4 regions of the Streptomyces sp. NPDC023573 genome follow, and region 2 is predicted to be linked to each of the others. Evidence: riboswitches for the same ligand, from Rfam matches in the RefSeq annotation. Region 2 holds a riboswitch; each other region holds the start of a gene.
The links. A riboswitch is a leader RNA that binds a small molecule or an ion and turns the genes downstream of it on or off. The one in region 2 is predicted to bind cyclic di-AMP.

Region 1 (7,635 bases), on a different contig from region 2:
GGCCCGTGGCCTCGACCCCGACCTGCCGCGCCATCTGACCCGGTCGGTGGTGCTCGGCACGGCTCCGGGAGCCTGACGTGCCCGTGGGGCACGGGAAGGAGCCCCGCCGGCCGACGGCGGCGCCGCGAGTGCGGTGCCGGCACGCGAGTCCGGCATGGTCCGGGCGAGCGGCACTGAGCACCGGGCCGGTGGCCCGGCCCGGTGACAGGCGTACCCGACGAGGTCAGGCCTCTTCGAAGTAGGCGTCCAGCACCTCGTCGAGCTCCGCGGTCCACCCCTTGAGGTCGCTCCGGGACCCGGCCTCGACCTCGGCGTTGAACCACCGGCGGCTCGACAGATGGACCGTCACGGTGAACCGGCGCCCGAAGCGGCCGGTCTTGACCTCGACCGCGCCGATCTCGGGCCAGTCGAACTCCGCCTCCTGGTCGTCGAGCCGGAAGCGGACACCGTCCGCGTCCACTCTGATGGATCCGCGCCGGTCGCTGACCTCGAAGACGGGGCCGTCCACGGCACCCTCGGTCCCGGCCTCCCGGGCCGTTCCGTCGGCCGGGGCGGCGCCGTCCCCGGCCGCGCCGTCCGAGGCCGCGGCGTCCACGGCGGTGTCGTCGGGGGCGGCCGCGGCATCGTCCACGGCCTCCTCGCCGAGCGCGTCCGCGGCCCCGGTCTCCCGGGTCTCCTCGGCCTTCTCGGCCTTCCGGGGCGCCGTCTCCTCCTTCTCCGCCTCCGCCTCCGTCCGCGCGGGGGCAGGGGCCGTCAGGCCGGGGATGTACGCCGGGTCTGTCCCCGCGGCGAACTCGGGCTTGGTCTTCGAATCTATACGCTGCTCCACGGCGGGCAGTATGGACGACGAACCTGTACGAGACCAGTCACCCGTGCCCCACCGGGCCTGTCGGCGCCGCCTCGGCCGCCGTGACGCGGACGGCGCGGGGCCTTCGGACCGACCGGCGCCGGAAACGGACGACGGGTGGTGCGGGTTCCGCCGAACCCGCACCACCCGTCACTTCTGTCCCCCTGTCACACAGGTCCGTGTGTCAGCGGTCCCGCCTCGGCACGGCTCAGTAGGCCCCGAAGACGTTGTCGATGGAGCCGTACCGGTCCGCGGCGTAGTTGCACGCGGCCGTGATGTTGGCGACCGGGTCGTAGCTGTCCATCGACGTGCCGGGCACGTGGTAGGCCTGGAAGGTCGGGTCGATGACCTGGAGCAGACCCTTGGACGGGACCCCGTTGATGGCGTTGATGTCCCAGTTGTTGATGGCCTGGGGGTCACCCGCGGACTCGCGGATGATGTTGCGGTGGATGCCCTCGTAGCTGCCGGGGATACCGTGCTCGGCCATGACGGCGAGCGACTCCTTGATCCAGCCGTCGAGGTCGTCCGTGTACGAGACCGGCTCGGCGGCCGGAGCGGCCTCTGCGGCGGGTGCGCCCTCTGCGGCGACGGGCGTGCTCGTGCGCTCCGAACGGTCGGCGCGGTCGGCGCTCTCCGCGGCGCGGTCGGACGAGGCCGAGGCCTTGGATTCGGCCTTCTCACCCTTGTCCGCCGACTTGTTCTCGGCCTTGCCGCCGATGGTCAGCTTCAGACCGGGGTGAATCAGGTCCGGGTTTCCGCCGACAACCTTCTCGTTGTCCTCGTACAGGGCCTTCCAGCCGCCGCCCACGGAATGCTCGCGGGCGATCTTTGCAAGGGTGTCACCCAAGATCACGGAATAGGTGGCGGACTCGGACTTCTGCGCGGCAATTCCCTTGCCGGACGCGGCAGTCGACGTCGCAGCCTTTTCCACGGCGACCGGCTGGGCCGGGGCCGCGAAGGCGCCGGTCGCACCGATCACGGGGAGGGCCAGGGCGGCTCCGCCCGTGCTCACGGCGATGATGCCGCGGGTGAACGAACTGGTCCTGAAACGACGGTGCTTACCGTTTTCGGGCATGCTGAATTCCTCTCCGTCGCCTGCGAAGTCAGCTGTCGGGTTCGGGCTGGAGATGCCCGGCCGCACACGAATGCGACTTCACCCCGAGCCGCTCCGGAAACCGGATCGGCGCTTACTTGGGTCCCCCGCTCCTGCCGTACGAGAAGTGGTCGGGTAACCGGACGGCGGCAGGATTCGGCGTTCCGCCCGGAGTGATGGTGACCGTAGGCGAGAAATAGGGAAAGGAACAAGCCTGGCACGGTGATCACAATTCATTCGCAAGATCAATTCTCGGGAATTCATGTAATCCACCCCACATCCCGTCGGCCATTTCTCTTGGCGCAGAAGGGAACCGACTGCCACGCCCCCGCGTCCGGGGCCCCGGAGGTGACGCTGGTCACGGAGTCCGATTCGGGCGATTTGCGCCCGCGCGAAGGCCCCAGGTCGCACGAAATGGCCTTTTATGGATTACAGGATTAATTACAAAAAACTATTTCAAATCGGGCATAGGGCTCACAGCTGGGACCCAGACGCATACCGGGGGCGCCCGCGTGGAACCGATCCGCCTATGACTGAAAGCCCTCTCGCCTCGGCACCCCGGATCACCGTCCTGCCCGTCCAGCCCGGGGATCCCCCCTTCCGGATCGTGGAGATCGACGGAGAGGTGATCGGAAGCGCGACGGCGATGACGGACGTGCTGATCGCCGCGGCGGCGGCCGGCATTCCCGTCCACGACCTCGACGACCCGGCCGTCATCCGGTGGGTGGGCGGGGGCAAGCTCACCTGGAAGCCGCGCTGAGACATATGGTGCAGCGCATGCAGACCTACACCATCGGGCAGGCGGCACGTCTTCTCGGCGTGAGCCCGGACACCGCCCGCCGCTGGGCGGACGCCGGCCGCGTCGCGACGCATCGCGACGAGGGCGGGCGCCGCCTCATCGAGGGCCGCGATCTGGCCGCGTTCTCGATCGAGGTCGGACAGGCCACCCCCGGCGAGGAGGAGGTGCCCTACACCTCGGCGCGCAACGCCTTCCCCGGCATCGTCACGGCGGTGAAGCTGGGCGACGTGGCGGCCCAGGTCGAGATCCAGGCCGGCCCGCACCGCCTCGTCTCGCTGCTGACCCGGGAAGCAGTGGAGGAACTGGGACTCGAGGTCGGCATGCAGGCCACGGCCCGAGTGAAGTCGACCAGCGTGCACATCGACCGCACCTGACGCGGCATCCGCCGCCGGGTGGCGGCCGTCCCCGCCGACGGTGCGACAGCGTGGAGGCGCGCGCGCCGGGAGTCGGTCAGTCCATCAGCCCTGCGGCGAGGGTCGCCCCCAGCTCCCAGCACGCCTCCGTGTCGGCCTTGCCCGGCTCGCCGGTGACGGTCACGGCGTCGGCCGTGCGACGCCATCCGAGGCCCGTGGTGATCGTCTCGATGCCCCGTACGGCGCCGGTGACGTCGTTGCCGCCGTGCACGTAGTAGCCGAAGGGCCGGCCCTTCGTCGCGTCCAGGCACGGGTAGTAGACCTGGTCGAAGAAGTGTTTCAGGGCCCCTGACATGTACCCGAGGTTCGCCGGGGTACCGAGCAGGTAGCCGTCGGCCGCGAGCACATCGGAGGCCGTGGCGGAGAGCGCCGCCCGTCGCACGACCCGGACCCCTTCGATGTCCTCCGTCGTCGCGCCGGAGACCACCGCCTCGAACAGCGCCTGACAGTTGGGCGAGGGCGTGTGATGCACGATCAGCAGAGTGGCCACGCTCCCGAACCTACCCGCACACCGCCGCCCGCGCCCCTGTCGAGGGGCGCGGGCGGCGGGGCGTGGCTCCTTCTCAGCCGGCGGGGCGGAAGCCGCGCAGCCGGAGGCTGTTGCCGACGACGAAGACCGACGAGAACGCCATGGCAGCACCGGCGATCATGGGGTTGAGCAGGCCGGCGGCGGCGAGCGGGAGGGCCGCCACGTTGTAGGCGAAGGCCCAGAACAGGTTCGAGCGGATGGTGCCCAGCGTCCGGCGGGAGAGCCGGATGGCGTCGGCGGCCACCCGCAGGTCCCCGCGTACGAGAGTCAGGTCGCCGGCCTCGATGGCGGCGTCCGTGCCCGTCCCCATGGACAGGCCCAGGTCGGCCTGGGCGAGCGCGGCCGCGTCGTTGACCCCGTCGCCGACCATGGCGACGCTGCGTCCTTCCGCCTGGAGCCTCTTGACGACCTCGACCTTGTCCTGCGGCATCACCTCGGCGATGACCTCGTCGATGCCGACCTCGGCGGCGACGGATGCGGCGACCGCCTTGTTGTCGCCGGTCAGCAGGACGGGGGTCAGCCCGAGGCCGCGCAGCCGCCGGACCGCTTCGGCGCTGGTCTCCTTGACGGCGTCGGCGACCTCCAGGACCGCACGCGCCTCGCCGTCCCAGGCCACCGCGATCACGGTCCGCCCGTCCTGCTCGGCCAGGTCCTTGGCCTTCCTGAGCTCTTCGGGAAGCTCGATGGACCAGTCGGCCAGCAGCCTCTCCCGGCCGACGAGGACCGCGTGGCCCTCGACGACGCCCTGCACACCGAGGCCGGGGACGTTCGCGAAGTCCTCGGGCGTGGGCAGCGTGCCCACGGTCCCGGCGGCGCCCTCGGCGACCGCCCGGGCGATCGGGTGTTCGGAGGAGTGCTCCAGTGCGCCTCCGAGGCGCAGCACCTCGGTCTCGTCCGTGGAGGCGGCCGCGTGGACCTTCAGCAGCGTCATGCGGCCCGTGGTGACGGTGCCCGTCTTGTCGAGGAGGATCGTGTCGGCCCTGCGGGTGTTCTCCAGGACCTCCGGTCCCTTGATCAGGATGCCGAGCTGGGCCCCACGGCCGGTGCCGACGAGCAGGGCGGTGGGCGTGGCCAGGCCCAGTGCGCAGGGGCAGGCGATGATCAGTACGGAGACGGCCGCCGTGAAGGCCGCGGTGAGTCCGGCGCCCGAGCCGAGCCAGAAGCCGAGCGTGGCGAGCGCCAGCCCGATGACGACGGGCACGAAGACCGCGGAGATCCTGTCGGCCAGGCGCTGGGCGGAGGCCTTGCCGCTCTGGGCCTCTTCCACGAGCGTGGCCATCCGGGCCAGCTGGGTGTCGGCGCCGACCCTGGTGGCCTCGACGACCAGGCGGCCGCCGGCGTTGAGCGTCGCGCCGGTGACGGAGTCACCGACGGAGACCTCGACGGGCACCGACTCGCCGGTGAGCATCGAGACGTCGACGGCGGAGGCCCCCTCGACGACGGTCCCGTCCGTGGCGATCTTCTCGCCGGGGCGGACCAGGAAGCGGTCCCCCACGTGCAGACCGGCCGTGGGCAGGGTGATCTCGCGGCCCTCGCGCAGCACGGTGACTTCCCTGGCGCCCAACTCCATGAGCGCCTTGAGAGCGGCGCCCGCCTTGCGCTTCGAGCGCGCCTCGAAATACCGGCCGGCAAGGATGAAGGCCGTGACACCGGCGGCGGCCTCCAGGTAGATGTTCCCCGCTCCGTCGCCGCGGCTGATCGTGAATTCGAATGGATGCGTCATGCCCGGCATCCCGGCGGTTCCGAAGAAGAGCGCCCACAGTGACCAGAGGAACGCCGCCGACGTACCGACCGAGATCAGGGTGTCCATGGTGGCCGCACCGTGCCGGGCGTTGGTCCAGGCCGCGCGGTGGAAGGGCCAGGCCGCGTAGGTGACGACCGGGGCGGCCAGCGTGAGGGAGAGCCACTGCCAGTACTCGAACTGGAGGGCCGGGATCATGGCCATCGCGATGACCGGCGCGGCGAGCAGCACCGCGGTGACGAGCCGCTGGCGCAAGGACCGCAGTTCGCCGTCGGCGCGCTCGTCCTCGCCCCGGCCGGCGGCGGGCTCGCCGGAGTCGCCGGGCTCGGGGAGGGGCGGGACCGGGCGCTGGGCGGTGTAGCCGGTGGCCTCGACCATGGCGATCAGGTCGTCGACCGAGATGTCCTCGGCGAAGGCGACTCTGGCCTTCTCCGTGGCGTAGTTGACCGTGGCCTCGACCCCCTCCATACGGTTGAGCTTCTTCTCGATCCGCGCCGCGCACGAGGCACAGGTCATGCCGCCGATGGCGAGCTCGACCCTGTCGGCGCCGGGAGTGGCTGTAGTCATTTACTGCTCCTCGTCCGAACGGTGTCCACTATACCCCTCATGGGTATCCCCACCTCGGCCAGGTATACCCCCCACCCGTATACTTGGCAAGTCTCCGGAGCGCCACATCCACATACCCCCCTCGGGTATATGGTGTGAGACGTCGGACCGTTGCGAGCCCTCCGCACAGAAGGCACCAGGAGCAGTCATGAATCCCGTCGTGAAGATCACCGCGTTCACCGCCGCACTCGCCGCTTCGTTCGGCGCCGCATACGGCATCGGAGCCGTCACGGCCCCCGGGGCCGGCACCGCCCGGGCCTCCGCCCCCACGGAGAGCGCGGCGCCGCACGCCGAGGGCAGTCGCAACGGATCTCCGGCCGGGGGCCTCCAGATCTCCGAGGGCGGTTACACGCTCGACCTCAGGAGCCCACGCGTGGAGGCGGACCGGCGCGGCGAACTGCGCTTCGCCGTTCTCGACCGGTCAGGCAGGCCGGTCACCGACTTCCAGCGTGAGCACGACAAGGAGATGCATCTGATCCTCGCCTCCCGCGACCTGGCGACCTACCGCCACCTGCACCCCACGCTGGCGGCCGACGGCACGTGGAGCACCCCGGTGGAGCTGCCCGCGGCCGGCGACTACCGGGTCTTCGCCGATTTCACGCCCGCCGGCAGGAACGCCTCGGACCTGACCCTGGGCGCGGATCTGGCCGTGTCCGGGCCCTACAAGGCGGCGGAGCTCCCGAAGCCCGCCCTGACGGCCGAGGTCGACGGGTACACGGTCTCCCTGAACGGCACCCTGCGCCCCGGCGTGCCGGAGCACCTCGCCTTCACGGTGCAGAAGGGCGGCCGGCCCGTCACCGATCTGCAGCCCCACCTGGGGGCGTACGGACATCTCGTCGCCCTGCGCGCCGGTGACCTCGCCTATCTCCACGTGCACCCGGACGGGGAGCCCGGCGACGGTTCCACGGAGCCCGGGCCGGACGTCTCGTTCACCGCGACGGCACCCGGCTCCGCCACCTACCGGCTGTTCCTGGACTTCAAGCACGACGACACCGTCCGGACGGCGGCCTTCACCGTCCGGTCCGGTGCGGCGGCGGACACCCCCCGTCCGGCGACGCCTTCGGACGGGCACGAGGACGGGGGCCACGGCCACTGACGTACGGCGGCCGGCGGTGCGCTCCCCGGTCCCGCTCAGAGCTCCAGGTCCCCCAGCCACGCGTCCTGCCCGTCGGCCAGAGGGTGCCGCAGTGGAAGGGCCTCGAACCGGCAGGCGAAGGTGAGGCCGGCGTCAGCGCCGTCGCCCCGGACCCGGTGGACCCATGCGTCGGGGGTGTCCTCCGGTGCCCGCAGCAGGAAGAAGGTGGTCCGGCGCGGCTGCCGCGTCTGCGGGTGCGGCCTCTCGTCGACGGCTGTCGGCCGGACCACGGCGGCGGTCAGCAGGCCGGTCTCCTCGGCGACCTCCCGCAGGACGGCGCGGGGCAGCGCCTCACCCGGCTCGACTCCCCCGGCGGGGATCTGGGTCCCGGCCTCGGCCATGCCGACGTGATCGAACACCAGCAGCTCCGCGCACTCGCGACGACGGATCACATACGCGGCGACACGGATTCTCGGCCTGTCCATCCCCGGCCCCTTCCTCTCGGTTCCCGGTGAGTCCCGCTACAGCGACG
Region 2 (7,635 bases):
GAAGGACGAACAGCCGGGCTTCGATCTGACGCGGCTCCTCGGGGAACGGGGGGCCGAACGCTACGAGCTGCACACCCGGCACCTCAACCACCAGCTGCCGCGGATGCTTCACACCCTCGGTTTCGACAAGGTCTACGAGCGGGCCGAGGGCGCTCACTTCTGGGACGCGGAGGGCAACGACTACCTCGACATGCTCGCCGGCTTCGGCGTGATGGGGCTCGGCAGGCACCACCCCGTCGTACGCCAGGCGCTCCACGACGTCCTGGACGCCTCGCTGGCCGACCTCACCCGCTTCGACTGCCAGCCGCTGCCCGGACTGCTGGCCGAGAAGCTGCTGGCACACAGCCCGCACCTCGACCGCGTGTTCTTCGGGAACAGCGGTACGGAGGCGGTCGAGACCGCGCTGAAGTTCGCCCGCTACGCCACCGGCAAGCCGCGGATCCTCTACTGCGACCACGCCTTCCACGGACTGACCACCGGCTCGCTCTCCGTCAACGGCGAGAAGGGCTTCCGCGACGGATTCGCACCGCTCCTGCCCGACACGGCCATCGCGCTCGGAGACCTCGACGCACTGCGGCGCGAGCTGAAGCGCGGCGACGTGGCCGGGCTGGTCGTGGAGCCGATCCAGGGCAAGGGAGTCCACGCCTCCCCACCCGGCTTCCTGCGCGGGGCACAGGAGCTGCTGCACCGGCACAAGGCCGTGCTCATCGCCGACGAGGTGCAGACCGGGCTCGGCAGGACCGGCGACTTCTACGCGTACCAGCACGAGGAGGGCGTCGAACCCGACCTGCTCTGTGTCGCCAAGGCGCTCTCCGGCGGATACGTCCCGGTCGGGGCTACGCTCGGCAAGGACTGGATCTTCAAGCGCGTCTACTCCTCGATGGACCGGGTCCTCGTCCACTCCGCGAGCTTCGGCTCCAACGCCCAGGCCATGGCGGCCGGGCTCGCCGTCCTCGCGGTGATGGAGCAGGAGGAGACCGTCGCGAACGCCCGTCGCACCGGTGATCTGCTGCGCGAGCGGCTCGCCGCGCTCGTCGGCCGTTACGAGCTGCTGCACGAGGTGCGCGGCCGGGGCCTGATGATCGGCATCGAGTTCGGCCGGCCCTCCTCACTCAAGCTCCGCAGCCGCTGGACGATGCTGCAGGCCGCCCGCAAGGGGCTCTTCGCCCAGATGGTGGTCGTGCCGCTGCTCCAGAAGCACCGGATCCTCACCCAGGTCTCCGGTGATCACCTGGAAGTGATCAAGCTGATCCCGCCGCTGGTCATCGGGGAGCCCGAGGTCGACCGATTCGTCACCGCCTTCACCGCTGTCATGGACGACGCGCACAGCGGCGGCGGGCTGATGTGGGACTTCGGCAGGACACTGGTGAAGCAGGCCGTGGCCAACCGCTGATTTGCCTCTGAGGCAAATAATTTGCCTCAGAGGAAATATTCTGGCCCAATGGAGGCATGAATCCTCCTGACGGAGGGGTGGCCGACGAGCTCCCGGGGGTCGCGCCACGCCTGCGCGACCTGCGCCGCAACCGCGGCCTCACCCTGGAGAGCGCGGCGGGACGGGCGGGACTCTCCCCGGCCCACCTCTCCCGGCTCGAAACGGGCCGCAGGCAGCCCTCGCTGCCGATGCTGCTCGGCCTCGCCCGGGTCTACGGTACGACCGTCTCCGAGCTTCTGGGTGAGATGCCGCCCGAACGTGACGCGATCGTCCGTGGCGGCCCACCGGCCGGCACGCCCCGCTCCACCGAAGCCGGGGGCTGGCTCTACCGGCAGGCGGGCGGGCCGGGCCGGGCCATGCAGGCGCTGCACGTCCGTGTCCCGTACGGCGTGGAGGGCGACCTCGTGCGCGTCCACCCCGGAGAGGAATGGCTCTACGTCCTGGACGGGAGGCTGCGGGTCGTGCTCGGCGAGACCGTGCACGACCTCGATCCGGGGGACAGCGCGCACTTCGACTCGCTCACCCCGCACCGGATCGCGGCTCCCGACACCGGTGGGGCGCGACTGCTCTTCGTCCACACGCTCCTGCAGAGCCCGGCCGCCGAGCTGTGTATGGGCAGCGGGATCCACCGGCTCTGATCCCGCACACCCCCACCGCGCGCCCCCTTCGCCAGCCCGGCCCGAGCGGCCGGAAGAGAGGACTGTCATGTCCGATTCGGAGTATTACGACCCGCTCACCCCGCGCAGGCCGAAGAGCAAGGACACCCAGGAGCGGCGGATGCCCCGCGGTGTCGTGATCCGTCTCTTCGCCTACCTCGTGGCCGGGCACGTCATCGCGGCCTTCCTCTTCCTTCTCTTCACCGTGGCAGGGAAAGGCTGACGGCCGGCGTCACGGTCCCTCGACGAGGCGCTCACGCAGCTTCGCGCGGGTCCCGTCGCTGATCTTCAGGCCTTCCAGGAGATAGCGGTCCGTGCTGCCCCAGACCTCGTCGATGGTGTCGAACGCCGCGGCGAGGTATTCGGCGTGGGCGCCGAAGAGTGGGTTGAGCAGTTCCATCACCTCTTCGGACATCCCCACCGGTGAGGTGTCGCTGCGGCGCACCTTGTAGCGGCGGTGCGCGTCGTTCGACTTGAGGTAGTCGGCCTCGATGGCCTCCTTCCCGACGCCGACCGCGAGCAGCGAGACCGCGATCGACAGGCCCGCCCGGTCCTTGCCCGCCGCGCAGTGCATCAGCGCCGGCACGCTGTCCTCGGCCAGCGCGTGCAGCACGCGGCTGTGTTCGGCGGTGCGGTCCTTGATGATCGAGCGGTACGAGGCGATCATCCGCCCCGTCCCCTTGCCGTCGGCCAGGATCGAGCGAAGCTGCTGGATGTTCCCGTCGCGCACCAGCCGCCAGAACTCGGCGCCGTCCGCCGGGTCGGAGAGGGGAATGCTGACATTCCGGACGCCGGGCAGCTCCACGTCGAGACCGTCGAGCTTGCGGTCCGCCGCGTTGCGGAAGTCGAAGACCGTGTGCAGGCCGAGGCCCGCGAGGAAGGCGGCGTCGGCCTCCGTGGCGTGGGCGAGGTGACCGCTGCGGTAGAGGCGGCCGTACCGCACGGTGCCGCCGTCGACGGTCGGAAGCCCGCCGACGTCGCGGAAGTTGCGGACACCGGTCAGGCTGACGTCCGTCGGCTCGGGGCCGGCCGGCGGGACCTCTGGCAGCTGCGTCACAAGGGCTCCTGGAGTGTCGGGCGTCGGCGCCGCTCGCCGACGGGGGCACGCCCGCGACGATACGACATGGCTGCATCGGGCAACCTTCCCGGTCGCCGTGCTCCTGGTCTCCAGGGGAGGACGGCGATTACGTCATGTCCGTATTGGTGCATTTAGCAGAACATGCCCTGCTTGCGCGGGAGATGGGCGGGGCGGGTGAGCGGGATCATATCCGTGACGGTGCGTGGCGAAGGCTCCGGGGGGTATTCCGGACGCCGTGCGGAAAGCCAAGATCCGTAATCCACGGAGTGTGACGGGAATTCTGTGCCGGAAATGAAGCACGGATTCCGGTCGGGAATCCGCAGCTTGTTCGCGACGTCCCGGCTCGCTTACGGTCACGGTCAATCCGGACGGAACGCCTAATCCTGCCGCCGCCCGGAATCCGCACCGACTCACGTGTGGCAGGAGCGGGGGAACCAGGTAAGCCGCCGGCCGGAGGGATCCGGTACGGCTCGGGGTGAAGTCGCGCACCGCGCGGCCGGACATCTCCAGTCCGAACCCGACAGCTCACCTCGCAGGCGCCGGAGAGGAAAATCCCATGCCCGCAAAAGGCAAGCACCGTCGTACGAAGACCGGCCCGATCTCCCGAGGCGTCCTCGCCGCAGGGACCGGCGGCGCCGTTCTCGCCCTCCCGCTGATCGGCGCCACCGGCGCCCACGCCGCCGAGCAGGCCGCACCGGCCGCCAAGTCCGCCGCCGCGCACAGCGCCCCGGCCGCCGCGAAGAGCGCCCCGAAGACCTACTCGGTGGTCTCCGGTGACTACCTGGCGAAGATCGCGGGCGACCAGAAGATCAAGGGCGGCTGGCAGAAGCTGTACCAGGACAACCGCGATGTCGTCGGCGAGAACCCCAGCCTGATCCTCCCGGGCATGAAGCTGACCCTCGGCGCCAAGGCGTCCGGCTCCGCCGGGACCACGCCCTCCAAGTCCGCCCCGTCGGCACCGAAGAAGGCCGTCCCGTCGGCACCGAAGAAGGTTGCCCCGGCCGAGAAGAAGGCCGCCCCGGCCGAGGAGGCGTCCGCTCCGGCGGCGAAGACCGCCGATTCCTCCGCGTCTCAGGAGAGCACCGGCTCCGGCTGGGCCGCCCCGGTCGAGAACGCCAACGTCACGACCCAGTACCGCGCCTCGGGCGCCAGCTGGTCCAGCGGCTACCACACCGGCTCCGACTTCCAGGCGGCCTCCGGCACCAGCGTCCGGTCCATCGGCTCTGGCACCGTGGTCTCCGCCGGCTGGAGCGGCTCGTACGGCAACGAGGTCGTCATCCAGCACAGCGACGGCATGTACTCCCAGTACGCCCACCTCTCCTCGCTCGAGGTCTCGGCCGGCCAGACCGTCACCGGCGGCCAGCAGATCGGCCTCTCCGGCAGCACCGGCAACTCCACCGGCCCGCACCTCCACTTCGAGGTCCGGACCGGCCCGAGCTACGGCTCCGACGTCGACCCGATCGCCTACCTGCGCTCGCACGGCGTCTCCATCTGAGACCTGCCGGCCCAGGGCCGAAGGAGAGGGGCGGTGCGCGCGTGCGCACCGCCCCTCTCCTTATTCCGGCTTTACCAAAAACTGACCGGGTGGTCTTTCTCACCACCCGTCAACCCCTTATTACGGTCGCGTAGGTCACAATCGAAGGTGCAAGATAAGCCCTTGTGGCAGACGATTCGAGAAACAAACAACGAGGCATCATCGGGTCGTACGCAGCGATTGGCGACAGCTTCACCGAGGGCGTCGGAGACCCCGGCCCCGGCGGGACGCTCGTCGGCTGGGCCGACCGGCTCGCGGTGCTCCTCGCGGACCAGCTCCCGGTCCCCGGCGCGACGGTCGCCCCCGCGGACGACACGCACGGCAACTTCCGGTACGCCAATCTCGCCGTACGCGGACGGCTCCTCGACCAGATCGTCGAGGAACAGGTCCCCCGCGCCAAGCAGCTGGCACCTGACCTGGTGAGCTTCTGCGCAGGCGGCAACGACATCCTCCGTCCCGGCTCCGACCCGGACGACGTGGCAGAGCGCTTCGAGCGTGCGGTCGCCGACCTGACGCGGGCGGTCGGCACAGTCATGGTCACCACCGGCTTCGACACCCGGGGCATCCCCGTGCTCAAGCACCTGCGGGGCAAGATCGCCATGTACACCGCCCACGTCCGGTCCATCGCCGACCGCTACGACTGCCCGGTGCTGGACCTGTGGTCCCTGCGGTCCGTGCAGGACAGGCGGGCATGGGACAGCGACCGGCTGCACCTCTCGGCGGAGGGGCACACCCGCGTCGCGCTGCGGGCCGCCCAGGTCCTCGGCCTGGAGGTGCCGGCCGACCCCGACCAGCTGTGGCCCCCGCAGGCCCAGCGCGGAGCGCTCGAGGTCCGCCGCGACGACATCCAGTGGGCACGCGAATATCTCGTCCCGTGGATCGGGCGCCGACTGCGCGGGGAATCCTCCGGCGACCACGTCGAGGCCAAGCGCCCCGACCTGCTGCCGCTCTGACCGCTCGGCCGGTGCCCCGTCCTCAGAGGCCGGCCAGGGGGAGCGGACGCCGGGCCGGCCCCGGCGGAACGAGCCCGTCCGATGCGGACACCCGCACCGGACGGGCGGGTATCCGCTCCAGTACCCCGCCCGCGAAGACGTCGTACAACGGCAGTGTCTCCAGGTGCACATAGCCGATGTGACAGTCGCACACACCGAGCGGGCAGGCGCGCGGGCGGAGCGCACTCCGATAGCTGCCGTCATAGAGGTTGCCCAGCTCGGCACGGACGAAGTGGCAGCGCCGCACCGTCCCCTCACCGTCCACCGAGATCACCGACTCGCCGGTCCGGCAGGGCAGACCGGCCGAACGGTGCGGGTGCCTGCTGTAGGCGAACAGTGGATCCAGAGCCGTCCAGCGGGCCGCCTGTTCGTCCGTGTAGGTGTGCCCCTCCGCTGCGTTGACCCAGAGATACACCTCGGGCGGCAGCGCGGAACGCAGCCTTCCGGCCTCCTCCAGATGCTCGTCGAGACCGACGATCCCCACGCTGTAGCGGACACCGAGCGCCGTCAGCTCCCGGCACCGGCCGAGAAACCGCTCGTACGGCGTCTGCCCCGGGTGGTACGTGCACCACAGGGCGACCTTGTCCCGGTCCGCGCCGGCCAGCCAGCCGGTACGGCCGCTGAGGTTGGTCTGGATGGCGACCCGGCCGATGTGCTCCAGCCGCGACAGCTCGACGAGCGCCTTCCGGTACCAGGACCGCACCAGGCCCTCGCCCCACGGGGTGAACAGCACCGACAGGCGGTCACCGGTCTGTGCGGAAGCCCACCCGGTGAACCGCTCCAGGGCCGCACGGTCGGACCTGAGCTGTTCACCGCTGTCCCGCCGCTTGGCGAACGGGCAGTAGGGGCAGTCGTAGTCGCACGAGGCGAGCGGCCCCCGGTAGAGGATCGTCAGGTCCATGGGGGCGGCGGGCGCGTCGCTCATCGGCCGGTTCACTTCGCCTCGTACGCGGCCATCGCGGCCCGTACCGCCGGGGAGAACAGCTCCGGTCCCACGGCGTCGGAATGGGCCAGGCCCTCCGGTGAGAGGCGCAGCAGCGCAGGGCCCGATGCCTCGTCCAGCCATCCGCGCGCCGAGAAGAGCTCCAGCTCGGCGGGAAAGTCCTCGTACGGACCGGTGCCGAAGCGCTCGCGGTACTCGGCGGGCCGCATGCCCTCGGCCTGGAGAAGTGACTGGAGCAGGTGGCGTCGGCGCGCCTCGCCCTCGTCGACGTACCGGCCGACCTCCGCACGGGAGAAGTCCTCGGTCGTGGTGAAGCCGTCGATGATGCCCCGGATCTCCCGCATCTCCACCGCGTAGTCGAAGGAGTAGTGCAGGGCGGAGGTGTACGAGCGGGCCCCGCAGCCGAGTCCGATCATGCCGTCGGTCTGGCACGCGTATTCGTCGGGGCCCGCGTGCGGCGCGTCCGCGCGGCGGAACATGCGCATCGACACCTGCTCGTAGCCGTGGGCCAGCAGATGGTCGCGCCCCGCGCGGTACAGCCGCAGACGCTGTTCGTCCCAGGCGGTGTCCGGGCCTGCAGGTGCCTTGGCCCCGGCACCCAGCCGCCCGAGCCCGGTCAGCGGGCGCACGTACAGCGGGTAGAGATAGAGCTCCTCCGGGCGCCAGGCCAGGGCGGCGTCCAGCGAGGTGCGCCAAGTGGCCTCGGTCTGGCCCTCGATGCCGTATATCAGGTCGATGTTGAGGACCGGGACCCGGGCATCGCGGATACGGCCGAGAGCCGCCTCCACCTCGGAGCGGTGCTGCGGGCGGACCGCGGCGCGGGCCTCGGCGTCCACGAAGCTCTGCACACCGATGCTGATCCGGGTGGTTCCCCGATCGGCCAGGACGGACAGCCGGTCCGCGGTCGCCGTCGACGGCGAGGTCTCCACCGACAGGGGAACCGCCCTCAGATCGGCGCCCATCCGCTTCTCCGCGATGTCACAGAGGCGCTCCAGCTCCC
Region 3 (7,635 bases), on a different contig from region 2:
TCGTGGCGGCGGCGAGGGCCTGCGCCAGGCCGCCCATCTCCACGTGCACCACGGACACGGGCTTGGCGGGACCGTCGGCCGCCGCTTCGCGCAGGGCGGCCGCCAGGACCTCGCCGTCGCCGGTCTCCGCCTCGCCGTTCTCCCCCACCCAGGGGATCGCGGTCACGATCACGGCGTCGCAGGTCCGGTCGGCGAGCGCCTCGGCCAGCGCGTCACGGAAGTCCTGCGGGCCGGCCGTCGTGGTGAGGTCGCGGGGCGGGCGCGGGCGGAGCCCCTCCGCCATGCATGCGTCGTAGGTGAGGAGGCCGAGCGACTCGGAGTTGCCCAGGATCGCCACGCGGGGACCGTCCGGGAGGGGCTGGCCGGCAAGGAGGAGGCCGACGTCGACCATCTCCGTCACGGTGTCGACGCGGATGACGCCCGCCTGACGCATCAGCGCGGAGACCGTCGCGTCGGGGATACGGCTGACGGGGACGGCGTGGCCCGGGGGATTGGATCCGCTGTGCCGGGCGCCCTTCACCACGACCACCGGCTTCACGGCGGCGGTCCGGCGGGCGAGCCGGGTGAACTTGCGCGGGTTGCCCAGTGATTCGAGGTAGAGCAGGGCGACATCGGTGTCCTGGTCCTCGTACCAGTACTGGAGGAAGTCGTTGCCGGAGACATCGGCACGGTTGCCCGCGGAGATGAAGGCCGACAGCCCCGCGCCCCTGCGGTGGAGGCCGGACAGGACGGCGATGCCGATGGCGCCCGACTGGGTGAAGAGCCCGATGCGCCCGGCGTCGGGCGACTCGGGGGCGAGGGAGGCGTTGAGGCGGACCGTGCCGGAGGTGTTGATGATGCCGAAGGCGTTCGGGCCGATGATCCGCATGCCGTAGGAGCGTGCCTGCCGGACGAGTTCCCGCTGCCGTTCCCGGCCTTCGGTGCCCCGCTCGGCGTAACCGGCGGAGATGACCACGAGGCCCTGGACGCCGTTCTCGCCGCAGTCGGCCACGACCTCGGGCACCCGGCCGGCCGGAACGGCGACGACCGCGAGATCGACCTGCTCGCCGATCCCGCCCACCGACCGGTGCGCGGGCACCCCGTCGACCGTTCCCGTATCGGCGGTGAAGGAGGTGTTCACGGCGTACGTGCGCCCGGTGAAGCCCGAGCCCAGGAGGTTGCGCAGCACGGTCCGGCCCACACCGCCGGGCGTGCGGCCGACACCGATGACCGCGACGGAACCGGGGGCCAACAGGCGCTGCACGGAGCGCGCCTCGGCTCGCTGCTCACGGGCGCGCTGGACGGCGAGGGACTCGGCCGTGGGCTCCAGATCGAGAGTGAGGTGGACGGAGCCGTCCTCGAAGCTGCGCTGCTGGGTGAAGCCCGCGTCCCGGAACACCTTGATCATCTTGTTGTTGGCGGGGAGCACCTCTGCGGCGAACCGGCGGATCCCCCGCTCCCTGGCCACCGCCGCGATGTGTTCGAGGAGGGCGGACGCCACGCCGCGGCCCTGGTGGGCGTCCTGCACGAGGAAGGCGACCTCCGCCTCGTCGGCGGGGGCCGAGGCGGGCCTGCCCTGTTCGTTGATCCGGTCGAAGCGGACGGTGGCGATGAACTCGCCGCCGATCGTGACGGCCAGCCCCACCCGGTCGACGTAGTCGTGATGGGTGAAGCGGTGCACGTCACGCGCGGAGAGACGCGGATAAGGGGCGAAGAAGCGGTAGTACTTCGATTCGTCGGACACCTGCTCGTAGAAGCTGACCAGCCGCCCGGCGTCGTCCGTGGTGATGGGCCTGATCCGCGCGGTGCCACCGTCGCGGAGCACCACGTCCGCCTCCCAGTGATCGGGGTACGCGTGATGCGGACTCTGCTCCGGAGTGGGCTCCATGGGCAAAGCCTACGGCCCGCGACACCGGTCGCGGCGGGTTGGCGGCGAGGGCACGCTGAGGGAGCCGGCGGACGGAGGGCGGCCGGCGGTGATGCCGGGCACGGCGGTGCGCACCGCTGTGCGAGACTGGTCTAGACAACCCATTGTTACGTGAAGGGCAGAACCATGGCTGAGCGCCGCGTCAACGTCGGTTGGGCCGAGGGCCTGCACGCCCGCCCCGCTTCCATCTTCGTCCGTGCCGCCACGGCCTCCGGCGTCCCGGTGACGATCTCCAAGGCCGACGGCAACCCGGTGAACGCCGCCTCCATGCTCGCGGTGCTCGGTCTGGGTGCCCAGGGCGGCGAGGAGATCGTGCTCGCGTCCGAGGCGGACAACGCCGAGGCCGCTCTGGACCGTCTGGCCAAGCTGGTCGCCGAAGGGCTCGAGGAGCTCCCGGAGACCGTCTGATTCCGGCCACTTCGCACCGGAATTCTCTCTGCGGAAAGCCGCGGCACCCCCGACCGGGAGCCGCGGCTTTTCTGTTTCCCGGACCGGGGCGACAGCACTCCGGGAAAATGACGACAGCGCTCCGGAAAGCACGGATCAGGGCAGCAGAAAGAAAGCCCTCCGATAATTACCCTCTTTGTATACGGCGCAATTGTTAATGACGGACTCCCGCGATGTTTACGGGGTGTTGCGAAGTCCTCACCCGGGTCTGGCCGGGCGTGTGCCCCGGCGCGCGCCGCAGCCGGTGGGCCGCTGTCGCCCGCTCGGCGTGCTGGGTGGCGAGCACCCTGGCACGCTCCGGGTCGCGGCGGGCCACGGCGTCGACCAGAGCACCGTGCTCGGCCCATGAGTTCGCGGGGCTGACCGGCTGCTCGACCGCGTACATCCAGGCGATCTTGTGCCGTAGCTGGGTGAGCAGAGCGATCAGCGCGGGGCTCCCCGATGCCTGCGCCAGCGTCTCGTGGAACCAGCCGCCCAGGGAGCGCAGATCCTCCCCCTCACCCCGGCGCACCCGCTCCTGGCCCAGCCTGACCAGGCCGCGGAGCACCTTGAGATGCGCCTCGGTGCGGCGCTGGGCGGCGCGTGCGGCCCCGAGGGGCTCCAGGAGCATGCGCATCTCCAGGAGGTCGGCCGCCTCCTGCTCGGTGGGCTCGGCGACACAGGCACCCGCGTGCCGGCGGGTGACGACGAAGCCTTCGGACTCCAGGGTGCGCAGCGCCTCGCGTACGGGAACGCGGGAGACGCCGTAGCGACGCGCGAGCACCTCTTCGGTGAGGCGGCTGCCGCGCTCGAAGACACCGGAGACGATGTCGTCACGGATTGCCGTGCATACCGAATGCGCGGGAATGCGCATGTCCGAACCTCCGCCTTAATCCCCGCGAAACGCGGCCGATCGACGCCTGTTCTGTGACTCTATTGCAACCGGCCGGAATTTCCGATGGCGGGGTGGAATCCATGGATATCTTTTGGCCTGGAAGCACTTCCGCGGGGGCTTCGGCACGCGTCCGGCACCGGGACACGTCGAAGGCCCCGGCGGGTGCCGGGGCCTTCGACGGGAGATCGCGGTGCGGAGCGGGATCAGACCTGGACGCCGTGGGCGCGGAGGTAGGCGACGGGGTCCATGTCCGAGCCGTACTCGGGGGTGGTCCGTGCCTCGAAGTGCAGGTGCGGCCCGGTGGAGTTGCCGGTCGACCCGGAGAGGCCGATCTGCTCGCCGGAGCCGACGCTCTGGCCGACGGAGACGCCGATCGAGGAGAGGTGACCGTACTGGGTGTACGTGCCGTCCTTCATCCTGAGCACGATGTTGTTGCCGTAGGCGCCGCCCCAGCCGGCCTCGACGACCGTACCGGCGCCGACCGCTACGACCGAGCTGCCGGAAGCGGCCTGGAAGTCCACGCCGGAGTGGGAGCCGGAGGACCAGAGCGTGCCACCGGACTTGTAGCCGGTGGTGACGTGGGAACCGGCGACGGGAAGGTGGAAGGCGCCCCGCCGGGCACGTTCGGCGGCGCGGGCGGCGCGCGCCTTCTCCTCGCGGGCCTCCTCGGCGCGGGCCTCCGCCTTGCGCTCGGCCTCGGCCTTCGCCTCCGCCTTGGCCTTCGCTTCGGCCGCGGCCTTCGCGGCGACGTCGGCCTGATGCTTCTGAGCCTTCGCCTGAGCCTCGATCTGGGCGGCGAGAGTGGTGTCGAGAGCGACCGTCTGTGTCAGGCCGGTACTGCCCGCGGTGACCTCGGAGTCCGCGGCGAGGGCCGGGGAGGCGGTGGCACCGAGTACGCCGGTGGTGGCCAGGGCGGCGACGCCGGCGACCTTGGCGCTCTTGCGCGTCAGGCGGCTCGGGGCACGGTGCTTCCCGGTGGCACGGATGAACGCCATGGAGGGGCTGGTCCTTTCCTTCCTTCTCGCCTACCGGGTTAGCTGACGGGTTCGGAGCAGGAAGGTCTCCTACGGGCCCCTGGGCCTCAACGAGGTTCAGGGATCCGATTCACCCCAGGGACTTCGTGGGTCCCCGGCTCCCCAGGCTCGCGCCTGACGGGGACTCGGCGATGGCTGTCCGGCGCCGCGGGCGCGGCAATCGTCCGGCGGACAGCCGCGCCGACGCTAGATCGGGAGCCTTTCCCCCGCCAAACGGAAAGGGCCTTTTGTCGCACATCCCACAGGGCGAATCGCTACCTTCTCCGCAAGACGGACAAATGACAGAACCCCGGCGGGAGTGCACCCGCCGGGGTCCGTCATGTCCGGTTCTGTCAGCCGCTGACGACCGACACCTCACCGATACCGAGCGCCTCCACGGGCTCCTTGATCTGAGCGGCGTCCCCGACCAGGACGGTGACCAGCCGGTCGACCGGGAACGCGTTGACCACGGCGGCGGTCGCCTCGACCGTGCCGGTGTCGGCCAGGCGTGCGTACAGCTTCGCCTGGTAGTCGTCCGGGAGGTGCTGCTCCACCTGGTCGGCCAGGGTGCCCGCGACGGAGGCCGCCGTCTCGTACTTGAGCGGGGCGACGCCCACGAGGTTCTGCACGGCGGTCTCCCGCTCGGCGTCGGTGAGCCCCTCGGCCGCCAGGGTGCGCAGGACCTTCCAGAGGTCGTCCAGCGCGGGCCCGGTGGACTCGGTGTCGACGGAGCCGCTGATGGCGAGCATCGCGGCGCCCGCCGCACCGGACGAGGAACCGGGCGCCGTCGAGCGCAGCACCTGTCCGAAGGCCCGGACACCGTAGGTGTAGCCCTTCTCCTCGCGCAGCACGCGGTCCAGCCGGGAGGTCAGAGTGCCTCCCAGGCAGTACGTGCCGAGGACCTGGGCGGGCCACACGCTGTCGTGCCGGTCGGCGCCGATCCGGCCGATCAGCAGCTGCGTCTGCACGGCTCCGGGACGGTCCACGATGACCACACGGCCGGTGTCGTCCGCGGTGATCGGGGGCACGGGCCGGGCCTGGCCGGCATTGCCCGACCAGTCACCGACGGTCTCGGAGAGCAGCGCGTCCAGGTCCACGCCGGTGAGGTCGCCGACGACGACCGCCGTCGCCGTGGACGGGCGGACATGGGCGTCGTAGAACGCGCGTACGGCGGCGGCGTCGATCCGCCGGACCGTCTCCTCGGTGCCCTGGCGGGGGCGCGACATCCGCGCGGTGGCGGGGAAGAGCTCCTTGGAGAGCTGCTTGGCCGCGCGCCGGGCCGGGTTGGCCTGCTCGTGCGGGATCTCGTCGAGTCGGTTGCCCACCAGACGCTCGATCTCGCCCTCCGCGAAGGCCGGGGCCCGCAGCGCCTCCGCGACCAGGCCGAGGGCCTTGGCCAGCCGGGAGACCGGTACCTCCAGGGAGACGCGGACACCCGGGTGGTCCGCGTGGGCGTCCAGCGTGGCGCCGCAGCGCTCCAGCTCGGCGGCGAACTCCTCGGCGGAGTGTTTGTCCGTGCCCTCGGACAGCGCGCGCGCCATGATCGTGGCCACACCGTCCAGGCCCTCGGGCTCGGCGTCCAGCGGGGCGTCGAGGAAGATCTCCACGGCGACGACCTGCTGGCCGGGCCGGTGGCAGCGCAGCACGGTCAGCCCGTTGGGCAGGGCGCCGCGATCGGGCGCGGGGAAGGCCCAGGGCCTGGCCTCGCCGGCGGTCGGCTGCGGGTGGTACTCCATCGCTACTCCAGTCACGGCGGCGTCGGTCACTTGTCGGCCCCCTCGGGCGCGTCGGTGCCCTCGGTCTCGTCGGCCGGTTCGACCGGCTCGTAGACCAGGACCGCACGGTTGTCGGGGCGCAGGTGCGCCCGGGCGGCTGCCTTGACCTCGTCGGCCGTCACGTCGAGCACCCGGCCCACCGCGGTCAGGGCGAGCTGCGGGTCGCCGAACAAAACGGCGTACCGGCACAGTTCGTCCGCGCGGCCGGCGACCGTGCCGAGACGGTCGAGCCACTCACGCTCCAACTGGGCCTGCGCGCGCTCCATCTCCTCCGGCGTGGGGCCCTCCTCGGCGAACCGGGCCAGCTCCTCGTCGACGGCCGCCTCGATCTGCGGCACCTCGACACCCCCGGACGTCTTGACGTCCAGCCAGCCGAGCGACGGCGCGCCGGCCAGCCTGAGCAGCCCGAATCCGGCGGCCACCGCCGTACGGTCACGGCGCACCAGCCGGTTGTGCAGGCGGGACGACTCACCGCCGCCGAGCACCGTCAGGGCCAGGTCCGCGGCGTCACACTCGCGGGTGCCGTCGTGCGGCAGCCGGTAGGCGGCCATCAACGCACGCGCGGGGACCTCTTCCTGGACCACTTCGCGCAGCTGCTCGCCGATGATGCCGGGCAGCGTGCCGTCGCGCGGGGGCTGCTTGCCGTCGTGCGAGGGGATGGAGCCGAAGTACTTCTCGATCCACGCGAGCGTCTGCTCCGGGTCGATGTCCCCCACCACGGAGAGCACCGCGTTGTTCGGCGCGTAGTACGTACGGAAGAACGCCTGCGCGTCCTCGAGCGTCGCCGCGTCCAGGTCGGCCATCGAGCCGATCGGCGTGTGGTGGTACGGGTGGCCGGCCGGGTAGGCGAGAGCGGTGAGCTTCTCGAAGGCCGTGCCGTACGGGACGTTGTCGTAGCGCTGGCGGCGCTCGTTCTTCACGACGTCGCGCTGGTTCTCCATGGACTCCTCGTCGAGCGCGGCGAGCAGGGAGCCCATCCGGTCGGCCTCGAGCCACAGGGCCAGCTCCAGCTGGTGTGTGGGCATCGTCTCGAAGTAGTTGGTGCGCTCGAAGCTGGTCGTGCCGTTCAGGGAACCGCCGGCCCCCTGCACGAGCTCGAAGTGCCCGTTCCCCTTGACCTGGCCCGAGCCCTGGAACATCAGGTGCTCGAAGAGGTGCGCCAGACCCGTACGCCCCTTGACCTCGTGGCGGGAGCCGACGTCGTACCAGAGGCAGACCGCGGCGACGGGGGTCAGATGGTCCTCGGAGAGCACCACGCGCAGGCCGTTGGCCAGACGGTGCTCGGTCGCCGTCAAGCCGCCGGAACCGGCCTGGGCTGTGGCCGTGTGACCCATGGGCATGTACGTCCCTTCGATCGGTACAGGATTTCCTGCCGGACCTGCCACTCTAAGACCAAGCGCGCGGGCGCCCGGCGAAGTTCCCGTCGGGTGGATGTCGTCGTGGATACTGCCGTGATCCGGGGCCCCCGCGGAGGCCCTGAGGACCGCTTCGGACGGGTCGAGGTCGGTGTTGTCAGTACGGCGGGCCACAATGGTCGGCGTCAGAACCTGAGGTTGCCCGACAGAATCTGTGAAGGAGTCGCAGCCGCGATGGCCCGCCGCAGCACGAAAACCCCGCCGC
Region 4 (7,635 bases), on a different contig from region 2:
ACGGGCCTCCGGGCGGCCCGTGCCGCCCTCCGGGAGCAGAACTTCGCCCGGTAGGGCCGAATTCCTTGTGAAGAAGTTCACGAAGTTTGTCGGGGCGCCTCGCGAAAGCCCCCTCCGAACGGGACCGGAGAGGGCTGCGCGAGCTCAAAGGTGCAGGCCGGAAAGCGTTTGAGCATCGCCTCACCGCGCCGGCGTCCCGACTGTGATCAGGCCGCCGACCAGGCGATCCCGTCGAGGATGTCGTGCTCGCTGACGACGACCTCCCGCGCGCCGGCCCGCTCCATCACCGCGAGCAGGACGAGCGCCCCCGAGGCGATCACATCGACCCGGCCCGGGTGTATCGCGGGGATCGCCGCACGCTCCTCGTGCGTCGAGGCGAGCAGCCGCGCGGTGATCTCCCGGACCTGCGCGAGCGAGAGCCGGGAATGGTGGATCGCCTCCGAGTCGTACTCCTCGAGCCCGAGCGCCATGGCTGCGACGGTGGTGACCGTCCCCGCGAGGCCGACCAGCGTCGCGGCCGAGGAGACCGGCACGGTCTCCTCCGCCAGGTCCAGGGCGGCGCCGACGTCCGCGCGGATCGCGGCGATCGCCTCGGGCGTGGGCGGGTCCACCACCGCCCCGTCCAGCACCAGGTGACGCTCGGTCATGCGTACGCAGCCGATGTCCACGGACCGGGCCGCGCGGACACGGTCGTCCCCGACCACGAACTCGGTGGAGCCACCGCCGATGTCCACGACGAGATAGGGCTTCTCCAGGTGGTCGCCGCCCACCAGCTCCTTGGTGGCGCCGTCGAAGGAGAGCTGCGCCTCCTCGTCCCCCGTGACGACCTCCGGCTCGACCCCCAGGACGTCCCGGACGCCGCGGACGAACGTGTCACTGTTCTCCGCGTCGCGGGAGGCCGACGTGGCGACGAACCGGATCCGCTCGGCACCGAGCTCCTTGACCACGGCCGCGTACTCGCGGCAGGCGTCGAAGGTGCGCTCCAGCGCCTCGGGAGCCAGCCGGCCGGTCCGGTCGACGCCCTGGCCGAGCCGGACGATCCTCATCCGGCGGTCGAGCTCGGTGAACTCTCCGGTGGCGGGGTCCACGTCGGCGACGAGCAGCCGGATGGAGTTGGTACCGCAGTCGATGGCGGCAACGCGGGTCATGGGGCTCCTGTGGTCGTACGTGTACCGCGGAGGATCAGGAAGCGGCGCATCAGGAAACGTCGGGTCCGGCGTCTTCGGAGCCGCACGGCGTGACGCACGGCCCCTTCGCCCACCACTCCGGCAGCATCGCGATCGCCTCGTCGCCCAAGGGGTTGACCCCGGGGCCCGCCGCCAGCGAGTGGCCGACCAGGACGTGCAGGCACTTCACCCGGTCCGGCATGCCGCCCGCGCTCGGGAAGCCCTCCAGGACCTCGATGGCGTCACGGCGCGCGATGTAGTCCTCGTGCGCGGCCCGGTAGGCGGCGGCCAGCTCCGGATCCGTCGTCAGCCGCTCGGTCATCTCCTTCATGACCCCGTTGGCCTCCAGCGTGCCGATCGCCGACGCGGCACGCGGACAGGTCAGGTAATACGTCGTCGGGAACGGCGTGCCGTCCTCCAGACGGGGCTGCGTCTCGACCACGTCCGGGTTGCCGCAGGGGCAGCGGTGCGCGATGGCGCGCAGCCCGCGCGGCGGCCGGCCGAGCTGGAGCTCGAACGCGGCGATGTCCACATCGGTGGGCGTGGTGGATTCGGTCTGCGGAGGGGGCGTGTCCATGCCTGCCTTGAATGTCATCGGTCGGACTGTATGAATCGGTACGTACACGGGGAGAGGCCGGCGCTCATTCGCGGTCCGCGCTGTCGACGCCGTCCCAGAGGTTCGAGTGCCAGGGCCGCCCCGTCGCCCCCGGCTCCCCCCGGCGCACCTCGGCCGCGTCCGGGTCGACCACCGTATAACCGGTCTCGCCGGGCAGCACGTAGTGCAGGTGCTGGCGTGCGAGACGGCGGATGTACGCGTCGTCCTTGAGCCGCGCCTTCTCGTCACGCAGCTCCTCGGTCCGCTCGCGCGCCTCCCGCGAGAGCCTCTCCTGATCGGCGATCTGGTCGCGCTGGGAGATGTACTGCCGCATGGGATACGCGAGGGCGACCACCAGGGAGCAGACGATCAGCGCCAGGAACGCGGCCCGCCCGGTGAGCCTGGAGCGGCGGGCCTGGCGGCGGTTCTGGGACCGGTAGACGCGGGCCGCCGTCTGCTCACCGAGCAGCCGCAGCCTGGTCGCGGTGGAGAACCGGTCGCGGTCCTTCCCGGCCATGTCTCACGCCTCCCCGTTACGCACGTCCGTCCCCGCACACGGTACGGGACCGGATGCGGGGACGGACGGAGGCTGGTGCCCCGGACTCGGGCTGTCAGCCCTCGAAGCGGAACCGCGGGAACGCCGAACGACCGGCGTACACCGCGGCGTCGTCGAGGATCTCCTCGATGCGCAGCAGCTGGTTGTACTTGGCGACGCGGTCCGAGCGGGCCGGGGCACCGGTCTTGATCTGGCCGCAGTTCACGGCGACGGCGAGGTCGGCGATGGTGACGTCCTCGGTCTCACCGGAGCGGTGGGACATCATGCACTTGAAGCCGTTGCGCTGGGCCAGCTCGACGGCGTCCAGGGTCTCGGTCAGCGAACCGATCTGGTTGACCTTGACGAGCAGGGCGTTGGCCGAGCCCTCCTCGATGCCGCGGGCGAGGCGCTCGGGGTTCGTGACGAACAGGTCGTCACCGACGATCTGCACCTTGGAGCCGAGCTTGTCGGTGATGACCTTCCAGCCCGCCCAGTCGTCCTCGTACAGCGGGTCCTCGATGGAGACCAGCGGGTACGCGGAGACGAGCTCCTCGTAGTACTCGGTCATCTCGGCGGCCGAGCGGGACTTGCCCTCGAACTCGTACACGCCGTCCTTGTAGAACTCCGACGCGGCGACGTCGAGCGCGAGCGCGATGTCGCGTCCCGGGACGTAACCGGCCTCCTTGACGGCCTCCAGGATGAGGTCGAGGGCGGCGCGGTTGGACTCGAGGTTGGGGGCGAAGCCGCCCTCGTCACCGAGACCGGTGGACAGGCCCTTGGTCTTCAGGACCTTCTTCAGCGTGTGGTAGATCTCCGCGCCCCAGCGCAGGGCCTCGGAGAAGGACTCGGCGCCGATCGGCGCGATCATGAACTCCTGGATGTCCACGTTGGAGTCGGCGTGCGAGCCGCCGTTCAGGATGTTCATCATCGGAACGGGCAGCAGGTGCGCGTTCGGGCCGCCGAGGTAGCGGAACAGCGGGAGGTCGGAGGCCTCGGACGCGGCGTGCGCCACGGCCAGCGAGACACCGAGGATGGCGTTGGCGCCGAGGGAGCCCTTGTTCTCGGTCGCGTCCAGGTCGAACATCGCCTGGTCGATGAGGCGCTGCTCGGTGGCGTCGTAACCGACGAGCTCCGGGCCGATCTGCTCGATCACGGCGAGGACGGCCTTCTCGACGCCCTTGCCCTGGTAGCGGTTGGGGTCACCGTCGCGAAGCTCGATGGCCTCGAACGCACCGGTGGAGGCGCCGGACGGAACAGCAGCACGTCCCGTGCTGCCGTCGTCGAGGCCAACCTCGACCTCGACCGTGGGGTTGCCCCGGGAGTCGAGGATTTCCCTGGCTACGACGACGTCGATGGACGGCACGAGGCATCTCCTTCTGGGATCTGACACTGGTTGTGCAGGGTCACTGTGGCCTTGCGCCACGAGCCTAACCGGCTCGGCGCGCTCCGTCGGCCGTCCGCCCGTCCCCTGGGACGAAAAAGGACCCAAGGGCCTGCATTCCGGGCAAAGCTCCAGAATTCTACTGACGAGTAACCACAACAGTTGAACACTCACCCTTACGGCGAGCCCGCGCCGGCGCCCCGTCAGGGGTCCGGACACAGCCCCGGCCCGGCGCGCGGGGGGTCTGCGCGCCGGGCCGGACTCCGGGGCAGGAGGAAGACCCCGGTTCATCACGACCACCTCGAGTGCCCAACCGCTTCAGGGGGCCGGCCACTCGGACGCCGGCTACTTCAGGTGGAGCTGCTGACCCGGGAAGATCAGGTCGGCCTGGTCGACGATGTCGTCGTTCAGCTCGAACAGCTTCTGCCAGCCGCCCTTGACCTTCTCGGCGTCGGCGATCTTGCTGAGGGTGTCGCCGGACTTCACCTTGTACTCGCCGTCACCCTTCTCGACCTTCTCGCCGGTCGGGGTGGTGACGGTCTTGGCCGGGGCCTCACGCTTCTCGCTGCGCGTGGTGGGCTGCTCGGCCTTGCGCTCCGGCGCGGCCTGCGGGGCCGTGTCGCCGTTCTTCTCGGAGCCGGAGCCGGTGTCGACGCCCGGGTCCACTCCGTCGTTCGTCAGGCCGCCGGCGCCGGCACAGGCCCAGGCACCCGGGCCCTGGAGGTCGAGGAGCTTCTCGGCCGCGGCTATCTGCTGGCCCTTGGTGGCCAGGTCGGCGCGGGAGGCGTACTGGGTGCCGCCGGCGGCGGCCCAGCTGGACTGCGAGAACTGCAGGCCGCCGTAGTAGCCGTTGCCGGTGTTGATGGACCAGTTGCCACCCGACTCGCACTGGGCGACGGCGTCCCAGGTGTCGACGGAGGCGGCGGAGGCGCCGGTCGCGCCCATCAGCGGTACGGCGACGGCGGCACCGGCGACACCGGCCAGGGTCGCGACACGGACGGCCTTGGACGGGCGACGGTGCTTGCCCTTGCTGGAAAGCAGCATGGTTCTCCTCACCGACGCCTACGAGGTGAGCTGTCGGGTTCGGGCCTGTGAGTTGCCCGGCCGTCCTCACTCCCGGACGACTTCACCCCTAGCCGGGCCTCCGCCCGTCTTCCGACGGCCGGGTCCGGCGCTTACCTGGGTCCCCCGCTCCTGCCTACGGCGCTTTACGCGTCGGTCCCCTTCGGCCGACGGCAGGATTCGGCGTGACGGTCGAAGGTGCCCGCGGTGCGAGCGGCTCCGACCGTAAACACACGCAACCCCCACATTCAAAGATGGACATAACGGCTAATCAGCCCGTAACGGCTCGATGGTGAGGGCCGTTTTCGCAGGTCGGAGCCAATATGGACGGAGTGGACGGACCGGGCGCGCCAGTTGAAGCAAAGAGACCCATGTCTCACTTACGCATAAGTGGACATAGGCCTCTGAACTACCCCCGCTTTCGGGGTGTTTTCACGCTTTTGATCAGTTGGCGGCGGCGGTCTCCGCCTCGCCGCCCCGGGCTTCCTGCCCGAGGTCGAGGGTCTGGCCGGGGAGGATCAGATCCGGGTCGGAGCCCAGCTCGTCCTTGTTGGCCGCGTAGAGCGACGTCCAACCGCCGGGGAGCTCCTGCGCGTCGGCGATCGCCCAGAGGCTGTCGCCCTCGCGCACGGTGTACGGCCCCTCCGCGCCCTGACGCGCGTCGGATTCACCGCGCGAGGCGTGGCGGCCGGACTCGCGCCCGTCGCCCTCGCGCGGCTCGGTGCTCGCCTCGGGGGCCGGCGTGCCGCGGTGCTTGCCACCCTTCGCCCCGTCGTCCTCCGTGGCGCCGGACGCTTCGGATGCCTCGGGGGACGGACTGGCGGGCGGCGTCGCGTCGCCCTTGTCACCCTTGCCCGCCGCGCCGTCGGACGTGTCGCGGGCCGCCTCGCCCTTCGCCTCGGAGTCGTCCGGGCCGGCGGCGTCGTCCGAGCCGTCCGCCGGGTCCGTCGCCTCGGAGGAAGGCGTCTCGGCCGGCGTCGCGGAGTCCGTGGGCTCGGCGGAGGGCTCGGCGGACTCCTCACCGCCCGGGTCGACGCCGGGCAGCCCCTCGTCCAGGGAGAGCCCGGAGATCACCGAGCAGCTGGCCCACGCCTGCGGCCCCTTGTCGTCCAGCACCTTCTCCGCGACCGCGATCTGCTGCGAGCGGCTGGCGAGGTCGGCACGCGGCGCGTACGCCGTGCCGCCGTAGGCCGACCAGGTGTCCTCGGAGAGCTGCAGGCCGCCGTAGTGGCCGTTGCCGAGGTCGGCACTCCACATGCCGCCGCTCTCGCACTCGGCGACCCGGTCCCAGGTCGACGCGTCAGCGGCCTGAGCGCCGCCCGCGCTGAGCAGCGGGATGGCAATGGCCGATCCGGTGACGCCTGCGGCGACGACGATGGCGGGTGCCTGGCGAGGGCGACGGTGTCTGCCGGTCGCGGAGCCCATGGGATTGCCTTCCGTGTGACTGACATGTGACGGGTGAGTCGAACGGTGAACCTAGCCCTACTCGAACGTGTGTCACAAGTCGATGCAGCGGAGATCACGTGAAAGTCACAGAGTTGACAGGCTGTCACCTTTTTCGGCCGGACGCCCTGGATCGAACTCGACCGGAAGTGTGCGCAGTCCGCGCATGATCAGCCCGCCGCGCCAGCGCAAATCGGCAGGTTCCGCGGCAAGCCGCAGGTCGGGAAGGCGCCTCAGCAGTGTCGCCAACGCCACCTGCCCCTCCAGCCGGGCCAGCGGCGCCCCCAGGCAGTAGTGGATGCCGTGCCCGTATCCGAGGTGCTGATTGTCACTGCGCGCGAGATCCAGACTGTCCGCATCCTGGAACCGCTCCGGGTCCCGGTCGGCGGCGGCCAGCACGACGAGCACCGGGTCCCCCGCCGCGATCTCCTGCCCTCCCAGCGCCACGGGTTCGGTGGCGTAACGCCATGTCGCGAGCTCCACCGGGCCGTCGTAGCGCAGCAGCTCCTCGATGCCCGTGGCGAGCAGGTCCGTCTCCCCGGCGGCCAGCGAACGCTCCAGGCGCTCGCGCTGGGACGGGTTGCGCAACAGGGCGTACGTGCCGTTGCCGATGAGGTTCACGGTCGTCTCGAAGCCGGCGAACAAGAGGATGAACGCCATCGCCGCGGCCTCGTTCTCGCTGAGGTGCTCGCCGTGGTCGCTCGCCCGGATCAGTCCTGAGATCAGGTCGTCGCCGGGATCCTCCCTCTTGCGGTGGATGAGTTCGGCGAGATAGCCGCGCATCTTCTTGACCGACCTGGCCACCCCGCCGCGCGGACCGCCGCCGTGCCTGATCATCATGCCCGCCCAGTCGCGGAAGTCGTCCTGGTCCTCCCGGGGCACGCCCAGCAGGTCACAGATCGCGTAGATCGGCAGAGGGAACGCGAAGTCATGGATGAGGTCCGCCTGTCCCTCCTCGACGAAGGTGTCGATGAGGCGGTCCGTCAGTTCCTGCACGCGCGGCGCGAACTCCGCGACCCGGCGCGGAGTGAACGCCTTGGACACGAGCCGGCGCAGCCGGGTGTGGTCCGGGGGGTCGATGTTGAGCAGGTGCGTCATCAGCTCCGCCTTGCGCTCCCCGGGGATGCCCGTCTTGCCCTTGGCGTTCGCGGAGCCCGCGTGGTGTGCGGGGTTCTTGGAGAGCCGGGTGTCGGCGAGCGCCTGCCGGGCGTCGGCGTAGCGGGTCACCAGCCAGGCCTCGACACCGCTGGGCAGCTTCGTGCGGTGCACGGGGCTGTGCTCGCGGAGCCAGGCGTAGGCGGGGTACGGGTCGGTGGCGAACTCCCAGGTGAAGAGTTCGGGTGCTGCGTCGGGCGCGGAGGGCGTGTCGGGGCTGTCGTTCACTCCTCGACGCTATCCGGAGCGGCCCCCGGCGTCCCGAGGCCCTCCGCCGCTCGGATCGCGTCCCGGTAGG

Region 1: another riboswitch for cyclic di-AMP. It lies ahead of ACZ32T_RS29840 (transglycosylase SLT domain-containing protein); the one in region 2 lies ahead of ACZ32T_RS34080 (M23 family metallopeptidase).
Region 3: another riboswitch for cyclic di-AMP. It lies ahead of ACZ32T_RS30440 (M23 family metallopeptidase); the one in region 2 lies ahead of ACZ32T_RS34080 (M23 family metallopeptidase).
Region 4: another riboswitch for cyclic di-AMP. It lies ahead of ACZ32T_RS27745 (transglycosylase family protein); the one in region 2 lies ahead of ACZ32T_RS34080 (M23 family metallopeptidase).

What each region holds. Positions count from the first base shown of each region.
Region 1 is NZ_JBVHKB010000011.1:36,806-44,440, forward strand. Features, by position in the region: gene ACZ32T_RS29830 (SIS domain-containing protein) at 1-76, shown strand, start outside; gene ACZ32T_RS29835 (hypothetical protein) at 224-829, opposite strand; gene ACZ32T_RS29840 (transglycosylase SLT domain-containing protein) at 1,056-1,922, opposite strand; cyclic di-AMP (ydaO/yuaA leader) riboswitch at 1,925-2,109, opposite strand; gene ACZ32T_RS29845 (hypothetical protein) at 2,470-2,700, shown strand; gene ACZ32T_RS29850 (TOBE domain-containing protein) at 2,718-3,113, shown strand; gene ACZ32T_RS29855 (flavodoxin family protein) at 3,190-3,642, opposite strand; gene ACZ32T_RS29860 (heavy metal translocating P-type ATPase) at 3,716-5,989, opposite strand; gene ACZ32T_RS29865 (hypothetical protein) at 6,177-7,124, shown strand; gene ACZ32T_RS29870 (NUDIX hydrolase) at 7,160-7,588, opposite strand; gene ACZ32T_RS29875 (FadR/GntR family transcriptional regulator) at 7,625-7,635, opposite strand, start outside.
Region 2 is NZ_JBVHKB010000016.1:14,856-22,490, reverse strand. Features, by position in the region: gene ACZ32T_RS34100 (aspartate aminotransferase family protein) at 1-1,393, shown strand, start outside; gene dxs (1-deoxy-D-xylulose-5-phosphate synthase) at 1-2, shown strand, start outside; gene ACZ32T_RS34095 (helix-turn-helix domain-containing protein) at 1,450-2,070, shown strand; gene ACZ32T_RS34090 (DUF6126 family protein) at 2,138-2,311, shown strand; gene ACZ32T_RS34085 (tyrosine-protein phosphatase) at 2,321-3,145, opposite strand; cyclic di-AMP (ydaO/yuaA leader) riboswitch at 3,560-3,720, shown strand; gene ACZ32T_RS34080 (M23 family metallopeptidase) at 3,723-4,661, shown strand; gene ACZ32T_RS34075 (SGNH/GDSL hydrolase family protein) at 4,826-5,653, shown strand; gene ACZ32T_RS34070 (STM4011 family radical SAM protein) at 5,676-6,593, opposite strand; gene ACZ32T_RS34065 (STM4012 family radical SAM protein) at 6,626-7,635, opposite strand, start outside.
Region 3 is NZ_JBVHKB010000011.1:191,675-199,309, forward strand. Features, by position in the region: gene ACZ32T_RS30425 (bifunctional acetate--CoA ligase family protein/GNAT family N-acetyltransferase) at 1-1,867, opposite strand, end outside; gene ACZ32T_RS30430 (HPr family phosphocarrier protein) at 2,033-2,314, shown strand; gene ACZ32T_RS30435 (GntR family transcriptional regulator) at 2,508-3,206, opposite strand; gene ACZ32T_RS30440 (M23 family metallopeptidase) at 3,431-4,222, opposite strand; cyclic di-AMP (ydaO/yuaA leader) riboswitch at 4,236-4,402, opposite strand; gene ACZ32T_RS30445 (M16 family metallopeptidase) at 4,594-5,976, opposite strand; gene ACZ32T_RS30450 (M16 family metallopeptidase) at 6,003-7,355, opposite strand; gene ACZ32T_RS30455 (DNA gyrase/topoisomerase IV subunit A) at 7,605-7,635, shown strand, end outside.
Region 4 is NZ_JBVHKB010000009.1:272,460-280,094, reverse strand. Features, by position in the region: gene ACZ32T_RS27765 (Ppx/GppA phosphatase family protein) at 207-1,148, opposite strand; gene ACZ32T_RS27760 (DUF501 domain-containing protein) at 1,198-1,743, opposite strand; gene ACZ32T_RS27755 (FtsB family cell division protein) at 1,808-2,278, opposite strand; gene eno (phosphopyruvate hydratase) at 2,373-3,659, opposite strand; gene ACZ32T_RS27745 (transglycosylase family protein) at 4,023-4,721, opposite strand; cyclic di-AMP (ydaO/yuaA leader) riboswitch at 4,722-4,893, opposite strand; gene ACZ32T_RS27740 (transglycosylase family protein) at 5,184-6,164, opposite strand; gene ACZ32T_RS27735 (cytochrome P450 family protein) at 6,270-7,565, opposite strand; gene ACZ32T_RS27730 (nucleoside triphosphate pyrophosphohydrolase) at 7,562-7,635, opposite strand, start outside.